2 regions of the Stenotrophomonas sp. 99219_Sma genome follow, and region 2 is predicted to be linked to the other one. Evidence: riboswitches for the same ligand, from Rfam matches in the RefSeq annotation. Region 2 holds a riboswitch; the other holds the start of a gene.
The links. A riboswitch is a leader RNA that binds a small molecule or an ion and turns the genes downstream of it on or off. The one in region 2 is predicted to bind cobalamin.
Positions count from the first base shown of each region.

Region 1: linked by a shared signal. The riboswitch ahead of ACZK13_RS01000 (epoxyqueuosine reductase QueH) and the one ahead of btuB (TonB-dependent vitamin B12 receptor) in region 2 are both predicted to bind cobalamin.

Region 1 covers NZ_CM151117.1:225,760-236,047, reverse strand. Annotated here, with positions in the region: gene ACZK13_RS01020 (acyl-CoA dehydrogenase family protein) at 1-406, opposite strand, end outside; gene ACZK13_RS01015 (CoA-acylating methylmalonate-semialdehyde dehydrogenase) at 421-1,926, opposite strand; gene ACZK13_RS01010 (helix-turn-helix domain-containing protein) at 2,042-3,409, shown strand; gene ACZK13_RS01005 (patatin-like phospholipase family protein) at 3,931-5,778, opposite strand; cobalamin riboswitch at 5,933-6,147, shown strand; gene ACZK13_RS01000 (epoxyqueuosine reductase QueH) at 6,309-6,995, shown strand; gene pncA (bifunctional nicotinamidase/pyrazinamidase) at 7,051-7,677, shown strand; gene purU (formyltetrahydrofolate deformylase) at 7,885-8,736, opposite strand; gene ACZK13_RS00985 (LysR family transcriptional regulator) at 8,851-9,762, shown strand; gene ACZK13_RS00980 (NADH:flavin oxidoreductase/NADH oxidase) at 9,766-10,288, opposite strand, start outside.
Region 2 covers NZ_CM151117.1:502,134-512,421, forward strand. Annotated here, with positions in the region: gene dinB (DNA polymerase IV) at 1-350, shown strand, start outside; gene ACZK13_RS02315 (MBL fold metallo-hydrolase) at 648-1,559, opposite strand; gene ACZK13_RS02320 (NAD(P)-dependent oxidoreductase) at 1,645-2,283, opposite strand; gene ACZK13_RS02325 (LysR family transcriptional regulator) at 2,392-3,321, shown strand; gene ACZK13_RS02330 (class I SAM-dependent methyltransferase) at 3,318-4,109, shown strand; gene gph (phosphoglycolate phosphatase) at 4,174-4,830, shown strand; gene btuB (TonB-dependent vitamin B12 receptor) at 5,015-6,859, opposite strand; cobalamin riboswitch at 6,975-7,197, opposite strand; gene ACZK13_RS02345 (histidine phosphatase family protein) at 7,340-7,918, shown strand; gene ACZK13_RS02350 (TfoX/Sxy family protein) at 8,010-8,372, opposite strand; gene ACZK13_RS02355 (GAF domain-containing protein) at 8,369-8,851, opposite strand; gene bioD (dethiobiotin synthase) at 8,920-9,603, shown strand; gene ACZK13_RS02365 (aminotransferase-like domain-containing protein) at 9,679-10,288, opposite strand, start outside.

The DNA of each region.
Region 1 (10,288 bases), 280 kb from region 2:
CGGAACCTGCACCGGGTTCGGTCAGGCAGTACGAGGCCAGCTTGTTGCCCGAAGACAGATCGGTGCCCCACGCATCGCGCAGTGCCGGCTGGCCCCACTTGGACACCATCCACGAGGCCATGTTGTGGATGCTGATGTACGCCGCGGTCGACGGATCGACGTTGGCGAGCTCCTCGATGACGACGGCGGCGTCCAGTCGGCTCAGGCCGCTGCCGCCCACTTCCGGGTCCATGTACAGGCCGCAGAAGCCCAGTTCACCGGCCTTGGCGATCGCCTCGCGCGGAAAGATGCCCTCCGCATCCCATCGCGCGGCGTGCGGCGCCAGTTCGGCCTGTGCGAAGTCGTGCGCCGCCTCGCGGTACGCCTGCTGCGCTTCTTCCAGTTCCGTCGTCATCGAGTGGCTCATGGCTGCTCCTGCCGTTACTTCAGGCTGATCGTGGTGTTGACGCCGTGGCTGAGCGTCTCGTCATCGAACCAGCGCGCGGTGACCGTCTTGGTCTGGGTGTAGAACAACACCACCTGCTTGCCATACGGACCCAGGTCGCCCAGCTTGGACGCGCGCGAACCGGTGAACGAGAACAGCGGCACCGGCACCGGGATCGGCACGTTGATGCCGACCTGGCCGACGTCGATGTCTTCCTGGAATTTGCGCGCGGCGGCGCCGGACTGGGTGAACAGTGCGGTCCCGTTGCCGTTCGGGTTGCTGTTGACCATCGCGATGGCCTCTTCCAGCGTCTCCGCTTCGAGGATGACCAGCACCGGCCCGAAGATTTCTTCCTGGTAGATGCGCATGTCGGTGGTGACACCGGCAAAGATGGTCGGACCGACAAAGTTGCCCTTCTCGAAACCATCGACCTGCGGCTTGCGGCCATCCAGCACCAGCTTGGCGCCCTGCTCCACGCCCGACGCGATCAGGCCTTCCACGCGCTCGCGGGCGCTGCAGGAAATGACCGGACCGACGTCGGTGCCGGCGACGGTGCCGCCGCTGACCTTCAGGGTCTTGGCCTTGGTGACCAGGTCCTGCACCCAGTTGCGTGCTTCACCGACCAGCACCAGGGTGGAGGCGGCCATGCAGCGCTGGCCAGCGGCACCGAAGGCGGCACCGACCATCGCGTTGAGGGTCTGCTCCTTGTTGGCGTCCGGCAGCACCACGGCGTGGTTCTTGGCGCCCATCATGCACTGCACGCGCTTGCCGGCCAGCGAGGCACGGTTGTAGACGTGGGTGCCGACGCGGGTGGAACCGACGAACGACACGGCCTTGATGTCCGGGTGGTCGCAGATCGCGTTGACCACTTCCTCGCCACCGTGGACGACGTTCAGCACGCCCTTCGGAATGCCGGCTTCCAGCGCAAGCTCGACCAGGCGCATGGTGACCATCGGGTCCTGCTCGGACGGCTTGAGGATGAAGGTGTTGCCCGTTGCAATCGCCATCGGGAACATCCACAGCGGGATCATCGCCGGGAAGTTGAACGGGGTGATGCCGGCGCACACGCCCAGCGGCTGCATGATCGTGTAGGTGTCCACGCCATTGGCCACGTTGTTGGCCAGTTCGCCCAGCTGCAGGTTGCCGATGGCGGCGGCGTGCTCGACCACTTCCAGGCCGCGGAACACATCGCCTTCGGCGTCCGGCAGGGTCTTGCCCTGTTCGGCGGTGAGGATGTGGGCCAGCTCGCTCATGTTCTCGCGGATCAGCTGCTGGTACTTCAGGAAGATGCGCGCACGGGTGCCAATCGGGGTCTTGCGCCAGGTCTTGAAGGCTTCCTTGGCGGCGGCGACGGCGGCGTCCACTTCGCCGGTGGTGGCGAACGGCACCTTGGCCAGCACGTCCTGGGTGGCCGGATTGATCACGTCCTGCCAGTGGGAGGTGGCCGATTCAACGAACTGGCCATCGATCAGCATGCGGATACGGGGCGCTGCAACAGTCATGACGACAATCCCACAGGGTGCGAAAGATGCTTGGCATTATTCACAGCACCCACCTCGATTTCCGGGCTGAATCCGCTTAATCTGGCCAACACGCCAGACGATTCATGTTAATTCTGTGAATTATTCAGCCCCCCAGCGACAACTTGGCCTGCGCCTGCTGCGGCTGCGCGAGCAGCGCGGCTACAGCCAGGCGGATCTGGCACGGGCGCTGGGGCTGTCGGCCAGCTACCTGAACCAGATCGAGCGCAACAAGCGCCCACTGACCCCGGCTGTGCAGAAGAAGCTGGGCGAGGTATTGGGCGACGTTTCCGCACTGTTCGACGAGGATGAGCCCGCCGCGCTGCAGGAAGCGCTGGGCGAGACCCTGCGTGACCTGGGCCTGGCCGAGGTCAGCGCCACCGAACTGCGCGCGCTGGCCGGCAACCTGCCGCAGGTCAGCCGCGCGCTGCTGGACCTGCACCGCCGCCACCTGGCGCTGCGCGAGCATGCCGCCGCACTGGAATTCCAGCTGGGCGAGCCCGGCGCCGGCAGCACCCTGCCCGCTGGCGATCAGGTGCGCGAGTTCTTCAACCGCATGCACAACCACATTCCCGAGCTGGACGAGCTGGCCGAGCAGCTGTTCGCCGAGTGGGGGCTGTCGCCCGGGCACGTGGCACCGCGGCTGCGCCAGCTGCTGGCCGACCGCCATGGCGTGCTGGTGGAAGTGGCCGCACTGCAGGCCGGGCGCGAAAAGCGGCAATACGATGCCGGTGCGCGGCGGCTGTGGCTGCCCGATTACCTGGAGCCCGGCCAGCAGGCGTTCCAGATGGCGGCCGAGCTGGCCCTTCACGGCTACCTGCCGCAGATCGATGCGGTGGTGGCGCGCGCCGGGTTCACCGACGACGCGCGCATTGCGCAGGCGCGGATCGGTCTTTCCAACTATTTCGCCGGCGCGCTGGTGATGCCGTACATGCGCTTCCTGCGTGCGGCGGAAACCAGCAGCTACGACATCGAACTGCTGGCGCATCAGTTCGGCGTCGGCTTCGAAGCGGTCTGCCACCGGCTGAGCACGCTGGCGCGACGCAGTGCGCCTGGCCTGCCGTTTTTCTTCATCCGCGTGGATCGCGCCGGCAATGTGTCCAAGCGCCACTCCGCCACCGATTTCCACTTCTCGCAGGTGGGTGGTTCGTGCCCGCTGTGGATCGTCTACGAGGCGTTCAACCAGCCCGGGCGGATCCTGACGCAGACCGCGCGCATGCCCGATGGCCGGCGCCACTTCTGGCTGGCACGGCAGGTCAGCAGTGGCCCGGTGGGCCATGGCCAGCCACGCAAGACCTTCGCGGTGGCGCTGGGCTGCGATCTGCAGCATGCCGAGCGACTGGTGTATTCGCTGGGGCTGGATGTGCAGAGCCCGGGTAATTCGGTGTCGATCGGGCCGGGTTGCCGGGTGTGCCCGCGGGAGGACTGCATGCAGCGCGCGTTCGCGCAGTTGCCGGGGAGGTAGGGGTGGTTCGGCAGGGCTGCGTCCTGCACCTGAGGTAGTGCCGGCCGCTGGCCGGCAACCTCAAAAGCAACAGCTGGCATTCCGTGGGATGGCGGGGTGGGTCCGGTTGCGGGGGACGCTGCAAGTCCCCCTCCGGGGCCCGGCCCAGCCGCTGGCGGCTGTGCGTTCGGGCGCTTGCGAAGCAATGCTTCGCAAGCAAAGCGCCCTCACCCATGTAAGCTCGGTCGCCGCTTGCTCGTGTGCGCAGTCCTGCGCACACGGCAAGACCGGGGTTGGGCGTCCTGCCCAACCCGCCCGAGGCATGCCTCGGGCCCATGCGGCTCACGCCCCCGCAACCGGACCCACCCCCCTTCGACAGGTCTCCGCGAGCTGTCGAAACGGCATCCTTTGCTGCTGTGGGTAGGTGTCGACCTTGGTCGACACGGTGGATCCACGTCGTGCGTGGATGCTCTTCGATGAATGTTCGAAATATTTGATTTCGATGGGGTTCCATCCACGCATGGCGTGGATCTACTACCGGGTCAGTAGATCGGCGTGACCTTCATCTGCGGCAGCGGGCGCGGTGCGCCGTCGGTGAGGTCCGGGCCGAGGTCCTCCCAGGTACGTCCCTGCTCGACCATCAGCCCCCACAACTGCTGCGATGCCAGCCGCTTGTCTTCCGAGCCCAGCTTGTACGACGGTGGCGTCGGCTGGCCACTGGCAACCATCGAGTACGCCGCGCGGTAGGCCAGTACCTGCTGCGCCGGGTCGTCGGTGCGCGCCACTTCCAGCGTGTAGCGCTGGTAGGCCGAGGCCAGGTTGCGCCAGCGGATCCAATAGTGGTTCTCGAACGAGAACGAACAGAAGCGCGCACCGGCCAGGCTGCCCTTGTCGGCGATGCGGGTCAGCACGTCCTGCGGCATGTCCAGGTTCATGCCGCCCTCGTCGCCCTGCAGGCTGACGTGCACGATGCGGTCGCGGTAGCCCGGGGCACGCGCCTGCAGCAGGTCGCGCCAGTTCTGCATGGTCGCCACCACCGCGAACAGGAAGCGGCCCAGCTCGGCGGCCGCCAACGGCGTGGCGATCGACTGGTAGGTACGCTGCCAACCGTGGCGGTTCTCGGTGGGCAGGAACACGGCATGTTCCAGCGCCTGTCGGCCACTGCTGCCGTGGCTCACGTCTTCGGCGTGCTGCGGGTAGACCAGATTGATGGCGAAGGTCGGCCAGCGCGGCAACGCGGCATCGAACAGGTGGATCGGGAAGTTGCTGCTGATGCCACCATCGGAGAACCAGCAGATGCGGAAGGCGGTGATCACCGGGCCGCAGGTCTGCCCGGCACTGGTCAGCCCTTCCATGCTGTCGGCCACATTGTGCTCCTGGTCGGCCGCAGGTGCGGTCGGTTCGCAGCGACGCTCGCGGCGTGAGGGCTCATGCAACGGCACCGCGCTGATCAGCAGCGGGAAGCTCAGGCTCATGCGCGTGGCCACCAGCACCGGCAGCTTCGGGCCCTGCGGCAGGTGGTAGTACCGGCGCCCCTCCACCTCCAGTGGCGGGCCGGCCTGCGTCACCAGCCACTGCACCACGCTGGCCGGAAACAGCTGCTCGAACTCCTCGCGCAGGAACCAGAACTGCGCGCCGCCCAGCGGCAGCGTGCGCGGCTCGTTGTGCGACACACAGGTGGTGATCATCTGCAGGCTGATCGCATGCGGGCTGTCCGGCTCGCCGGCATAGCGCGGCGCATCGTGCAGGTCGGCGAAGGTGAGCGGTGCATCCAGCGGCTTGCCGGACAGCTGCTGCAGGCACTCGTGCAACCATTCGGTCAATGCCGGCGTGCGTGCATCGCGGCCGAGGCCGCTGCACAGGCCCAGCAGGTTACGGCGCGCCACCCGCGCTACCCGCAGCGCGGCACCGGCCACGCCGGCACCGTACGCGCACAGCAGTGATGGCAGCAGCGTGGCGGCCACGCCGCTCCAACCGCCGCCCCACCAGCCCAGGCCGAGCAGCAGCGACAGCGACACCAGCACTTCCAGCGGCGCGATCTCGAATACCGCGATGGCCAGGCACAGCAGTTTGTGCGGCAGGCGGGCATTGCCGGTCAGCACCACCAGCAGCCGATACGCTGCACGAGCGCCTCGCGCCGGCTGGAACAGGCTGTAGATGAAGCCACGCCGCGACAGCTGCGCCGACACCGCCGACAGCCCGCTGTAGCCTGCATCGCCGGGCAGGTGTTCACCCGCCTGCTGGCGGCGATCACCGCACGCCGCCGCGGCCGCCACCGCCGCGGCGATGGCGCCGGCCGAGGTGCCGCCGATGCTCTTGAAGCGATATTCGCGGGCCAGCGCCAGTACCGCATTGGGGTACACGATGCCGCTGGTGATGCCGCCTTTCATGACCAGATCGCAGTACTTCGCCGCCACGAGCCACCTCCCGTCTGTCGGTGCCCAGTATGGCAAGAGGCGCTCTCACAGCCTGAGAAGCGAGCCACAGCCCTGCGCTTTCATTGACCCTTGACCATTGGCCTCGACGCGTCCACCGTGGGCACGCCGAAGGTATCCTTGCCGTGGCATTGATGGCGGCAGGGATTTAAACGGGAATCCGGTGAAGGCGCCTTGCGCGCCCATTCCGGAGCTGCCCCGCAGCGGTGAATGGAAACGAATCCTGCCAACAGCACTGGGCTCACGCCTGGGAAGCGGCAGGTAGTAGGTGGGCTGCGGCCCGTGTCCATCAGCCCGAATACCGGCCCCGGCCGGGGGACACGACCGTCCCCTGACTCGACCTGGAATCTCCGCGGGGAGGTTGCCGGGGCCGTCGTTGTCCTGCGCGTGCAGGCGGTGCGGCCGCGTGCGTCCTGTTCACGGTTTCCGGCCAGACCTGTTCACCCACGCGCTGATGCATGGGCCACCGCCGTTGCCGGCGGTCCATGCGGTACCTGACGATGACCGAGCTCCAACGCCCCACCCTGTCCCTGCCCGAAAACGGCCAGCGCCTGCTGCTGCACTCGTGCTGCGCACCCTGCTCCGGCGAAGTGATGGAGGCGATCACCGCCTCCGGGATCGACTACGCGATCTTCTTCTACAACCCCAACATCCACCCGGTGAAGGAGTACGAGCTGCGCAAGCAGGAGAATATCCGCTTCGCCGAACAGCACAACATTCCCTTCATCGACTGCGATTACGACACGGACAACTGGTTCAGCCGTGCACGCGGCATGGAGAACGAGCCCGAGCGTGGTATCCGCTGCACGATGTGCTTCGACATGCGTTTCGAGCGCACCGCGCTGTATGCGCACGAGCACGGCTACGACACCATCAGTTCGTCGCTGGGCATTTCGCGCTGGAAGAACATGGCGCAGATCAACGACTGTGGCATCCGCGCTGCATCCCGCTATGAAGGCCTGCAGTACTGGGACTACAACTGGCGCAAGGGCGGCGGCGCCAGCCGCATGGTCGAGATCAGCAAGCGCGAGCAGTTCTACCAGCAGGAATACTGCGGCTGCGTGTACTCGCTGCGCGATGCCAACCGCCACCGCCGCGAGAACGGCCGCGAACGGATCAAGATCGGCCTGCTGTACTACGGGCAGGACGCTGAGACGCCGCAGGGCGATTGACGTGTGCGCATGGGGCGGCCACGCTGGTCGCCCCTTCTGCTGTACCGGAACTGCCATGACCGCCCTGCCCGCCGATGTCGCCCTGCTGGTGATCGACCTGCAGCCGGACTTCATGCCCGGCGGTGCGCTGGCCTGCGACCAGGGCGATGCGCTGGTGGCACCGATCGCCGATCTACTGGCGCAGCGCCGCTACGGCACCGTGGTGGCGACACAGGACTGGCACCCGGCCGACCACGCCTCGTTCGCCAGCCAGCATCCCGGCCGACGGCCCTTCGAGACCATCCTGCTGCACGCGCAGCCGCAGACCCTGTGGCCGGACCACTGCGTGCAGGGCAGCGCCGGTGCCGCGCTGCACCCGGGCGTGGACTGGACCGTGGCCGACCTGATCCTGCGCAAGGGCACGCGCCAACAGGTGGATTCGTACAGCGCCTTCCGCGAGAACCATGGCCCCGATGGCGAGCGCCCGGCCACCGGCCTGGCAGGCTGGCTGCACGAACGCCGCATCCGCGAAGTGCACGTGTGCGGCCTGGCCCGCGACTACTGCGTGCTGTGGAGCGCGCAGGACGCGGTGAAGTCCGGCTTCCGGGTGAAATTCCTGTGGGAGCTGACCAAGCCGGTGACCGACGCCAACGACGCGATGGTGCGTGAAGCGCTGGGCAAGGCGGGGATTTCGATCGCCTGACCCACCACCGCCGGGCACGGCCCGGCGCTACCGCGCACGTCGCTTATGCCGCTTGCGCGCTCCTGCCCACGACAACACAATCGATTCATCCAGCCCCCTAACTACGCCCCCCTACAGATCGCGGGACGGCCGAACCGGGGGCTTTTCATTGGATGAAATCAGGATTCGGTAGTGCCGGGCCATGCCCGGCGGACGCGGGATGGGCGATTACCGGAACACGACCGTACGGTGCCCGTTGAGCAGGATGCGGTGTTCCACATGGCGGCGCACGGCGCGTGCCAGCACCAGCGATTCGGTATCGCTGCCCAGCCGCACCAGTTCGCGCGGCGCCATGGCGTGGTCCACGCGGGCCACGTCCTGTTCGATGATCGGGCCTTCGTCCAGATCCTCGGTGACGTAGTGCGCGGTGGCGCCGATGATCTTGACCCCGCGTGCGTGCGCCTGATGATACGGCTGCGCGCCCTTGAAGCTGGGCAGGAAGCTGTGGTGGATGTTGATCGCACGGCCGGCCAGGGCGCGGCACAACGTGGGTGACAGGATCTGCATGTAGCGCGCCAGTACCACCAGGTCGATACGTTCGCGCTCGACCAGGTCGATGATCTGTTGCTCCTGCACCGCACGCGTATCGGCGGTCACCGGCAGGTGGTGGAACGGCACCTGGTAGGACGCTGCCAGCGGTGCGAAGTCGGCGTGGTTGGACGCCACTGCGGCGATGTCGACCTTCAGCTGGCCGCTGTGGGCGCGGAACAGCAGATCATTGAGGCAGTGCCCTTGCTTACTGACCAGCACCAGCAGGCGCGCGCGGCGGCGGCCATCATGCAGCTGCCAGTCCATGCCGAAGCTGGTGGCAAGCGTAGCCATGGCCGCGTGCACGGTCTCCAGCGGCAGACCAGCATCGCGGTCGAAGTGCACGCGCAGGAAGAAGCGGCCGCTTTCCTCGTCGCCGAACTGCTGGGCGTCGAGAATGTTGCAGCCGTGGTCGAACAGCAGGCCGGAAACGCGGTAGACGATGCCGGTACGGTCGGGGCAGGACAGGGTCAGGATGGAATCGGGGCGCATCGCCCGAGTGTAGGGCAGCGACCTGCCCTCGGGATCGATGGTCACCGATGCAACCGACCTGCTTGGTTCAGTCCCAAGCGATACTTGGGTTTCTCCATGGCAAGCTGGTCGGTCATGAACCTGTTGCAACTGATCCGCAGCTTCACCCGCACCGCAGAGACCGGCAGCATTGCCGCAGCGGCCCGCATCCTTGGCATCAGCGCCACCGCAGTCGGCCAGAACATCAACCGGCTGGAGGCGCATCTGGGCGTACGGTTGCTGAACCGAAGTACGCGCCAGCTGGCCCTCAGCGAGGCCGGCGCGTTGTACCTGGCGCAGGTGCGCCACATCGAAGCCGACCTGGCGCGCGCGCAGGCGATGGTCACCTCCGGTGACATCGAACCGGCAGGACCGCTGCGCATCGCCAGCAGCAGCGCGTTCGGTCGCCACGTGCTTGCGCCGTTGCTGCCTTCGCTGCAGCAGCGCTACCCGCAACTGCAGCTGGAGCTGCGGCTGACCGATCGCGCCGTGCAGCACGGCCCGGAAGCGGTGGATGCCAGCATCCGCATCGGTGCACAGCTGGAGGACGGGGTCGTCGCACGGCAGCTGGCGCGCGTGCCGTTCGTGTTCTGCGCCTCGCCGGCCTACCTGAAGGCACACGGCACCCCGCAGCAACCCTCCGAGCTGAGCGGCCATCGCGGGCTGCTGCACCGCTTTCCCACCGACGGCCGGCCGCTGCGCTGGGGACTGCTGAAGGATGGCCAGCGCGTGGACGCCGCACTGCCGCCGAGCATGGTCTGCGATGACATCGATGCGCTGGCGACGCTGGCCGCAGCCGGTGCCGGCATCACCCGGCTGGCCGCATTCGTGGCAGAGCCGTACCTGCGCGATGGCCGCCTGCAGGCAGTGTTCGGCGCCGACACTGCATGGCGCCCGGAGCCGATGGAGGTCTATTTCTGCGTCAGCGACCGCCGCGATTTCACTGCCAAGATCCGCGCGCTGTTCGAGCACCTGCAGGCCGGCATGGCGCCGGCCTGGCGGGTGTGAGCCTCAGCGCGTCTTGAACACGCCGCGCGCATCACGCGGCTCGCAGCGCAGGTACTGCGGTGCCGGCTCCACGCTGTCACGCAGCGCGGCGGCGGCATGCCACGGCCAGCGCGGGTCGTAGAGGATGCCGCGCGCCAGGGCTACCGCATCGGCGTGGCGATGGCGCAGGATCGATTCGGCCTGCTCCGGCTCGGTGATCATGCCCACGGCGATGACCGGCATGCGCACCTTGGCCTTGATCGCCGCTGCGAACGGCACCTGGTAACCCGGGCCGACGGTGATCTTCTGGCGCTCGTCCAGGCCACCGCTGGAGACATGCAGGAAGTTGCAGCCGCGCGCGTCCATCACCTGCGCCAGCGCTTCGCTCTGCACCAGATCCCAACCGCCATCGACCCAGTCGCTGGCGGAGATGCGCACGCCCACCGCGACCTTGTCGGACACTGCCGCACGCACAGCATCGAACACCTCCACCAGCAGGCGCAGGCGGTTCGGCAGCGAGCCACCGTAGCCATCGGTGCGGCGGTTG
Region 2 (10,288 bases):
ACACCTTCGCCGAGGATCTGCCGCTGGAAGACCTGGGGGAGGCAATCGTGCAGTTGGCAGAGAAGACCTGGAATGCCACGCGCAAGACCGAACGCGTCGGCCACACCGTGGTGCTGAAACTGAAGACCGCGCAGTTCCGCATCCTCACCCGCAGCTTCACCCCGGAGCGCCCGCCGGAATCGATGGAAGAACTGCGCGACATCGCCCTGGCCCTGCGCGCCCGCGTCGACCTGCCGGCGGAGACCCGCTACCGGCTGGTGGGTGTCGGACTCGGTGGCTTCCGCGAAAAGGAGCCGGTGGTGCAGGGGGAACTGTTCGAGCACGGGCCGAACGAGTCCCCACGTAGCTGATCTTCGTGTCGACCAAGGTCGACACCTACCAAGAGCAGGTCATGCCATCCAGACAGGTTGCGGAGACATGCCATCCAGGCAGATCGCAGAGAACTGTCGAAGGCGGGGTGGGTCCGGTTGCGGGGGCGTGAGCGCCATGGATGGCGCGACCGAGCTTACATGGACGTACTTGCAGCGTCCCCCGCAACCGGACCCACCTCGCCATCCCACGGATAGCCAGCTGTTGCTGTTGCTTCGGCTGTTGCCGTTGCATTGAGCAGGTGCAGGGCGCAGCCCTGCAAAAGAAAACTCCCTACCTCATGGCCACTGCATCTCGCCCTTGGCCACCTTCGCACTCAACTCCAGCGACGCCACGCCCGCCAGCTTCGGGTAGCGCGCCTGCATCGCCTTCACCAGTGCCGCACTGTCCTTCGCCTTTGCCGCCTCAACATCGAACGCACGGATGTAGTCCGCGGTGAAGCGCAGCGCACTGGCATCCAGCGCCGCGCCCGGCGCGTAGTGCCCCGGCACCACCACCTTCGGCTTCAGTGCCTGCAGCCGCTGCAGGGTCTGCAGCCAGTCGGCATGTGACTTCGGCGTCTGCGTATCGGCCATCCACACGTGCTCACCGGCTACCACCGGAATACCACCGACGATCGCGCGCAGCGACGGCACCCATAGCACCGTGCGGTCCGGGGTCGGGCCATCGAGGCCGATCAGCGGCAGGCGCTGGCCTTCCAGTTGCAGGGCATCGCCGTCCAGCACCTGCGGCACCACGATGCGCGCCGGCACGTCGGCACCCATCTTCGGCCCCCAGTAGGCCAGCTTGCCGGCCTGGGTCTGCTGGATGTGGGCGACGGTCTGCGCGGTGGCGACGATGCGCGCCTGCGGGAACGCGTCCTGCAGCGTGGCCAGGCCGAAGTAGTAGTCCGGATCACCGTGGCTGATGTAGATGGTGGTCAGCTGCTTGCCGCTGGCGCGGATCAGCTCGACCAGCTTGCGCGCGTCGCTGGCAGCAAACTGCGCATTGACCAGGATCGCGTCGTGGCGGCCTTCGATCAGCACCGAGGACACCGAGAACATCGCCTGCGGGCCGGGATGGAAGGTCTGCAGGTGCAGCTGGGATTTCGTGGCCGTGGCCGGCGCTGCGGCGGCCGGCGCGGCGAGCAGTGGCGCACTGGTGAAGCTGGCGGCCAGGGCGAGGGGGAGCAGCAGGGCAGCGGTACGCATGGGGCATTCCTTGTGGCGGACGGCGAGCCGGGCGTGGGCCTGGCTCACAGGTGGGTAGCGCCGGGCCATGCCCGGCGGCCTGGCATCAGTACGCCGCAGTGATGATCTGCTTCGGGTACTGGTGCGCTTCCAGCTCGGCGACGAACGCCGCGCCGTAGTCGGCGTAGCTGATGCGGCTGTGGCCGCTGGCATCAGCGAGGAAGGCCTTGGCCTGCACGCGGTACTGGCCGCGCTGTTCACCCGGGCCGATTTCGGCGGCCGGCGAGAAGAAGGTCCAGTCCAGGTCATCCACCGCCTGCAGGCGGTTGAACGCCTCACGGTGTGCCAGTGCGTACGGCTTGTAGGCGTCCGGGAAGGTGGGGGTATCGACCAGCTGCACGCCGGGTGCGACTTCGAGGCTGCCGGCGCCACCGACCACCACCAGGCGCGGTACACCGGCCTTGCGTGCGGCGGCGGCCAGCTGCGCGGCGACCTCGCCGACGCGGCCGATGTCATCGCCCGGGCGCGGGCCGTAGGCACTGGCCAGCACGTCGTGGCCGGTGATGGCGGCAACCAGCGCGTCCTGGTCATCCAGCGAGGCGATCACGGGATGGGCACCGGCCAGCTCGGCCGGGAGGTCCTGCGCGCTGCGCACGATGACAGTGAGTTCGTGGCCGCGGGCCAGCGCGTGGCGGGCGATCTGGCGGCCGATGTTGCCGGTGGAACCAACGAGGGCGATTTTCATGGCATGACTCCGTGGGGCGGTGTGGGGTGGGAATGGGGCCACTCTAGGCTGCTGCAGTTGCTCGAAAAACAGCGTATAACGCGCTTGTTTGTTGCATGGATCGAGCATATGGACCGATTGACCGCCATGACCGTGTTCGTCGAGGTGGCCGAGCGCGGCAGCCTCACCGCCGCCGCCGAGGTGCTGGACATGTCGCGGGCGATGGTCAGCCGCTACCTGGCCGAGGTCGAGAGCTGGCTGGGCGCACGCCTGCTGCACCGGACCACGCGCCGGGTCAGCCTGACCGGCCCCGGCGAGGCAGCGCTGGCGCGCTTCCGGCAGATGCTGGCGATCGGCGAAGAACTGCAGGGCGAGCTGGCCAGTGATGATCCCGAGCCGCACGGTACGCTGCGGGTGACCGCCAGCGTCTCATTCGGGCAGAGCCACCTGGCGCGGGCGGTGGCCGGCTTCGTCGCGCGCCATCCGGCGGCGCGCATCGAGCTGCTGCTGGTCGACCGCACGGTGAACCTGGTGGAGGAGCGGGTGGACCTGGCCGTGCGCATCGCGCGCCAGATCGATCCCAGCCTGATCGCACGGCGGCTGGCCACCTGCCGCTCGGTGCTGTGCGCGACGCCATCCTACCTGCAGGCACGTGGCACACCGACCGCCCCCGAGCACCTGGCCGCGCACAACTGCCTGACCCACCACTACGTCGGCAAGAGCCTGTGGCAGCTGCACCGCGATGGGCGTTCGCTGTCGGTGGCGGTGGGTGGCAACATCAGTGCCAACGAGGCCTCGCTGCTGCTGGAGGCGGTGCGCGCCGGTGCCGGCATCGCCATGCTGCCGACCTACCAGGTGGCGCCGCTGCTGCGCAGTGGCGAACTGATCGAACTGCTGCCCGAATTCAGCCTGGACGAACTCGGCATTCATGCCGTGTACGCGTCACGGCGCCAGCAGCCCGCTATCATGCGGCGATTCCTGGACTTCCTGGCCGAGTGCTTCGCCAGCCCGGCCTTCCAGGATCTGGATTGGCGCCCACCGGGCAAGGAGAACACATGAACCATGGACAGGCCTTGATCGACCACAACCGTGCTGCCTGGGACCGCCAGGCCAGCGAAGTGCGCGAATGGTCGCGCCCGGTGGAAAGTTCAACGATTGCCGCCGCGCGCGAAGGCCGCTGGCAGGTGCACCTGACGCCCCGCGCGTTGCCACTGGACTGGATGGGTGATGTGCGCGGCCGTCGCATCCTGTGCCTGGCCTCGGGCGGTGGCCAGCAGGCACCGGTGCTGGCCGCTGCGGGCGCTGACGTCACCGTGTTCGATCTCTCCGACGGGCAGCTGGAACAGGACCGCAGGGTCGCCGCGCGCGATGGCCTGCAGCTGCGCACCGTGCAGGGCGACATGCGCGATCTGCACGTGTTTGCCAACGACAGTTTCGATGTGGTGTTCCACCCGATCTCGAACCTGTACGTGCCTGATGTGCGCCCGGTGTGGACCGAGTGCCGCCGCGTGCTGGCACGCGATGGCATGCTGATGGCCAGCTTCTACAACCCGGTGCTGTTCGTTGGCGCGCGCGATCCGCAGCTGGATGCACAAGGCCTGATCCGGCCACAGTACGCCATTCCCTATTCGGACCTGGAAGACCTGGCGCCGGCCGAGCGCGAGGCGAAGCTGGCACGGGGTGACGCGCTGACCTTCGGCCACAGCCTGACCGAACTGATCGGTGGTCAGCTCGATGCCGGCTTCATCATCGATCGCTTCATGGAAGACTGGCAGCCGCAGCCGCGCTTCCTGATCGATCGCTATCTGCCCACCTTCCTGGCGACCCGCGCGCGCCGGATCGGCTGAGGCGGATCGGCGCAAAAACCAGCGGCGTACAATGGACGGCCCCACGTCATGCAGGTGCCGTCCCTTGTCGTATCCCTATCCGCTGGTCGTGTTCGACCTTGATGGCACGCTGGTCGACAGCGCCGCCGATATCGCCGAAGCACTGAACCGCACGCTGGAGGACATCGGTGTGGCACGCGTGCCGGAAGCCACGGTGCTGGGCTGGATCGGAGATGGTGTGCGCCGCCTGGTCGAGCAGGCCGTGCATGCCGCCGGTCGCGAAGTCGACCTGGCCGAAGTGATGCCGGTGTTCATGGTGCACTACCGTGAGTGCCTGCTGCGCAGCCCGCGCCTGTTCGATGGCGTGGCCGAAGCGCTGACGCAGCTGCGTGCGCGCAACGTGCCGCTGGCGATCTGCACCAACAAGCCCGAAGCGCTGGTGCCACCGCTGCTGCAGCACCTGGGCATCGGTGATGCGTTCGCGCTGGTGTTGGGTGGCGACTCCCTGCCGCAGCGCAAGCCCAGTGGTGAACCGCTGCGGCACGTCGCCGCGCACTTCGGGCTGCCGGTGGACGCATGCCTGATGGTGGGTGATTCGTTGACCGACTACCGCGCCGCCGAAGATGCGGGCATGCCGATCGCACTGGTGCGTTACGGCTATCCGCGTGGCCTGGACCTGGCCACCGCGCATGCGGTGGCGGTGATCGACGACCTGCGTGAGTTGCCGGGGTTGCAGGGCTGATGCAACGGACATCCCTGGTCGCCGGCCGGTAACCCGGGCTGACGAAATGGGTAGTGCCGGCCGCTGGCCGGCAATCCCGGATCGGCGCATTGGGTAGTGCCGGCCGCTGGCCGGCAACCCGGGATGCGTTGCCGAAGGTCATGGTAGTGCCGGCCAGCGGCCGGCACTGCCATGACCGTCGCGGTCACTTCGGCTGGTAACGCACGCTCAGCTGGTACTCGCGGCCCGGCTGGTTGAACCACGCCACGGTTTCATACGTGCGGTCGAATACGTTGGCGGCGCGCGCCAGCAGCGACCACGACGGCGTCAGCGCGTACTCGGCGCGCAGGTCCAGCGTGCCGTAGCCGCCAACCTTCACCGAGTTGCTGGCGTTGTCATAGCGCTTGCCCGCACCCTGCACGGTCAGGCCGGCGCGGACGTCACCGAAGCGGCGGTCGACGTCCAGGCGCGCGGTCTGCTGCGCACGGCGCGGCAGCCAGTTGTCGAACTGGGTGCTGCCATGGGTGCGGTTGCGCGGGTCGGTGTAGCTCAGCTGCGCGTTGATGTCGAAACCGGCCAACAGCACGCCACCGGTCAGCTCGGCACCGCGGATGCGCGCCTTCTCCACCTGCTGCATTTTCATCGTGGACGCATCGTAGGTGATCAGGTCATCGATGCGGGTCTCATAGACGTCCAGGCCCCAGTGCCAGCCCTGGCCCTGCTGCGAAACACCGAGGTTGGCGCTCTTGGACTTCTCCGGGTTCAACGTCGGCACGCCGCTCCACGGGTCGTACAGGTCGCTGAAGGTCGGCGCCTTGAACGCCGTGCCGTAGCTGGCATTGACGCGCAGGCCGTGCTCCAGTTCCATCGCCCAGCCCACGCTGCCGGTGGCATGGTTGCCGAACTGCTGGTTGTCGTCATTGCGCGCGCTGGCCTGCAGCTGATGGCGGCCGAAGCGACCCTGGTACTGCACGAACACGCCGGTGTTGCGGCGGCTGTCGACGAGATATCCGGCGCTGCTGCCGTCCAGTTTGTCTTCGCTCCAATCCACGCCTGCACTCAGCAGCTGGCCCTCGGCCACGCCGAAGTCGCCCTGCAGCGAGGCGCTGTCACGATGGGTCTGCGCGCTGCCGAACACCCCCGGTGCGCCGAAGTTGTCCGACTCGTTGTCACTGCGGCCGACGTTGGCTGTGAAAGCCAGGCGTTCAGACGGGGTGTAGCGCACTTTGCCAGCGAGCACCTGCTGGCGGGTTTCCGAATAGTTGTAGTAACCGTCGTAGTGGTTCTTGCCGTCGGCGCGCAGTGCGCTGCCTTCCACGGTCCACTGGTCGTTGAAGCTGTAGCCGCCGCGCAGGCTCTTGGACAGGTTGCGGTAGCCGTCGCGGTCGTGCTCGTCGGCAAAGCAGCCTGCGGTGAACACCGAGGCGGAGCCGCGGCAGGCATCGATGCCGTCGGAATGCTGGTAGGCGATGTCGGCGCCGAACCAGCCGCGTTCGGTGCCACCGCCGATGCCGCCGCTGGCTTCGCGCAGGCCGTTGCTGCCACCGCCGAGCTGGAAGTGCGGAGCGAAATCGCCCTGGTTGCGGCGGGTGAAGATCTGGATCACGCCACCAATGGCGTCGGCACCGTACAGGCTGGACTGCGGGCCGCGCACGATTTCCACGCGTTCGATCTGCGCCAGTGGCAGGTCCTGGTACATGGCCAGGCCGAGGTCGGCACTGTTGATGCGCACGCCATCCACCAGCACCACGGTGTGGCCCGAGTTGGTGCCGCGCAGGAACAGCGAGCTCTGCTTGCCGAGGCCGCCGGAGTTGGTCAGGTTGATGCCGGCGCGGCCGCGCAGCAGTTCCTGCAGCGACGTGGCCTGGCTGGATTCGATCTGCGCGCGGTCGATCACCTGGGCCGGCGCGATGCTGTCCTGCAGGGCGATCGGGGTGCGGGTGGCGGTGACCAGGATCTGGTCGAGCGCGGTGGTGTCATTGGCGGCCTGGGCCAGCGCGGGCAGGGCGGCCAGCACGGCCAGGGACAGCATTCGGGACTGCAGCTTCATGGGGGACTCCAGGTGCCACGCACGCCCGCGTGGCGAAGGGGAGGAGCCGCAAAGGCAGGCATGCGCCGACGCCGCAGCACAGGCCGCGATCATCCAGCGCCATGCCCACCGCATTGCGACCTGAGGCTTCCGGGCCGGTCTCCGGGCTCGCCGCCAGGTGGCGCGAGGCCACCGTCCAGGCGCCTTCCCATGCCTGCGGCACAGTGGCGTTGTTGCCTGGAACTGACGTGCTTACCGTTGCGGGGGCAGCGCCGGCCTGGCGTGGAATCACGCGTCACCGGCTTCCCGTTTCAACCTGCCGGCCGTGGCCGCAGGTCACCTGGAAGTGCGCGCAGTCTACGGCATCGCAGGCGGCCCGTAGCGTCGAGCCTGCTCGACTGCCTTTGCTGTGCCCTTAGAATGGTCCCTCGATCCCGTGGTGCCGTTACCGATGTCCGCCCGTTTTCCGCTTTTCCCGCGTTGCCTGTACAGGACGCACGCATGATCCTCGACCTGGTCCGCCATGCCGGCAACGGTCGCGATGAGTTCCTCGATGGCCGCAGCGATCCACCGCAGCTGGCCCGCCTGCCGCAGGAACTGGTCGACGCCTACGCTGCGCAGCCCTGGGAGCGGGTGATCAGTTCGCCGCGGCTGCGCTCGCTGCACACGGCGATGGCCCTGGCCACCCCGCGCGGGCTGGACGTGGAAGCGGACGAGGAATGGGAAGAGCTGGATTTCGGCGATTGGGACGGGCAGTCGCTGTTCGACCTGCCGGAGGATGCATTGGCGGCCTTCCATGCCGACCCGCATGCATTCCCGCCGCCGAACGGCGAAAGCTGGGGCCACTTCGAGCGGCGCATCGCGCGCGCGCTGGATCGCCTGCTTGATGATGACGATCCGGTGCCGACGCTGGTGGTCAGCCACGGCGGCCCGCTGCGCATGGTGCTGTCGCAGGTCTGCGGCCTGCCGATGTCGCTGTGCTGGGCCCTGCGTATTGACCACGGCACACGCCTGCGGGTGTGGCTGGAGCGCGGCGAGGTCGGGCTGGTGGGCGAACTGCTGGAGCTGCAGCAGCCCTGACCGCACTCGCCGGGCATGACCCGGCGCTACCGATCCCGCATCACAGTGGTAGTGCTGGCCGCTGGCCGGCATCCCCAGGAACGCGGAGGCCTTAATCCTCGTCCGCGCGCTCGGCCACGCTGTCCTCAGCGTCGTCGTCAGCATCGAAGCGCTGCTCATGCACCGGACCCGAAGCGGGGCCGGCCGCCTTCAGCGGATGCGCAGCGATGCGCGCTTCGTAATCCTGCACCAGCGCCTCACGCTGCGGCTCGCTCAGTTCCTGCCAATGGCAGTCCAGCAACGCGCCTTCCAGTGAATAGAGCAGGTTCAGGCTGGGCTTGAAGCCGGCGCGCTTGACCTTGACGAAGGCACCGACCGCGCCGATCGCAACCAGATCTTCGCGGCTGCGCAGGCCGACCTGACGCAGCCACGCCGCACTCTTCGGGCCGATGTTGCGCAGCTTCGGTGCGCTCATCCCAGCGCCTCGACGAACACGCGGGCGATCGCCTCCAGGCCGGCTTGGTCGTCAGCATCGAAGCGGCCGACCTTCGGGCTGTCGATGTCGAATACGCCGATCAGTTCATCGCCGCGCAGCAGCGGCACCACCAGTTCCGAACGCGAGGCCGAATCGCAGGCGATATGGCCGGGGAAGGCATCGACGTCGTCCACGCGCTGGGTCACGCGCTGGCTGGCGGCGGCACCGCACACGCCCTTGTCCAGCGGGATGCGCACGCAGGCCGGCAGGCCCTGGAACGGGCCGACCACCAGCTCCTTGCCGTCATACAGGTAGAAGCCCACCCAGTTCAGGTCGGGCAGGGCGTGGTAGACCAGTGCGGAGAGGTTGGCCGCGTTGGCGATGCGGTCGGACTCGGCGTAGACCAGGCCACGGGCCTGTTCCAGCAGCTGGGCGTATTGTTCCGGCTTGCTGCCGGTGAGCGAGGCATTGGCGAACATGCCCGCAGTCTAGCAAGCACGCCGGGCCGGCGATAATGCACGCTCTGTTGCCCCGCTGGAGCTTATCGATGCCGTTGCCCGCCACGCTGCCGCCTGCCCTGTTCGTCACCGGCACCGATACCGAGATCGGCAAGACCGCGGCCAGCACCGCGCTGCTGCATGCACTGCGCCGGCGCGGCCTGCGCGCAGTCGGCATGAAGCCCGTGGCCAGTGGCAGTGAAGATCTGGGGCAGGGCCTGCGCAACGAGGACGCGCTGGCGCTGCAGGCGGCCAGTTGGCCGGTGCCGGACTATGCCGACCTGAACCCGTACGCGCTGCGGCAACCGCTGGCGCCGGAGCTGGCCGCTGCCGAGGATGGCGTGCAGGTGGAACTGGCACCGATCGTGGCCGCGTTCGAACGTCTGCGTGCGCAGGCCGATGTCGTGGTGGTGGAGGGTGTTGGCGGTTGGCTGGCGCCGGTCTCGACCACGCTGGACCAGCTTGACCTGGTGCGTGCATTGCATCTGCCGGTAGTACTTGTGGTCGGCATGCGGCTGGGCTGCATCAACCACGCACGGCTGACTGCGCAGTCGCTGCAGGCCAGCGGCGTGGAGTGCCTGGGCTGGATCGGCAACCACATCGACCCGGTGATGCAGCGCCAGGATGAGAACATCGCGACGTTGCAGCAGCGCCTGCCGATGCCGTGCTGGGGGCGGCTGCCGTATCTGCCGGGAGCGGATGGCGAAGCGCTGAGCGCGCACCTGCTCGAATGATCCTGGGTAGTGCCGGCCGCTGGCCGGCAACTGCATCCACCCGGCGATCCCGAGGTTGCCGGCCAGCGGCCGGCACTACCGTGTTGCAGCTGTCAGCTCCTTCGCGATCGCACCGAGCCGCTCAACCGCACCGATGAAGCGCGCATCCAGCGTCTGGCAGCACGACAGACGCAGGCAGTGGCGATAACGCGCACCACGCGAATACACCTGGCCGGGCATGAACACGATGTCCTCTACCAGCGCACGTTCGAACAGCTCACGCGTATCCACGCCCGGCAGTTCGAGCCACAGCAGGAAGCCGCCTTGCGGCTCGGTGGCACGGGTGCCGGCCGGGAAGTGTTCGGCCACCAGCTGGCGCAGCCGTCCCACCTGTTCGCGGTACAGCCGGCGCATGCGATGCAGGTGGTGTTCGTAGCTGCCTGCTTCCAGATACGCCGCCACCGCATCGCCCAGCAGCTGAGGCTCGCCACCGGTGGACTGGAACTTGAGCAGTGCGATGCGCTCGGCGAAGCGCCCCCCGTCCAGCCAACCGATGCGGTAATCCGGCGCCAGCGTCTTGGAGAAACCACCGACCACCATCACCCAGCCATCGCGATCGAAGGCCTTCAGCAAGGGCGCCGGCGGTTCGCAGAACTGCAGCTCGGCGTACACCGCATCCTCGATCAGCGGCAGTTGCCGTGCGTTG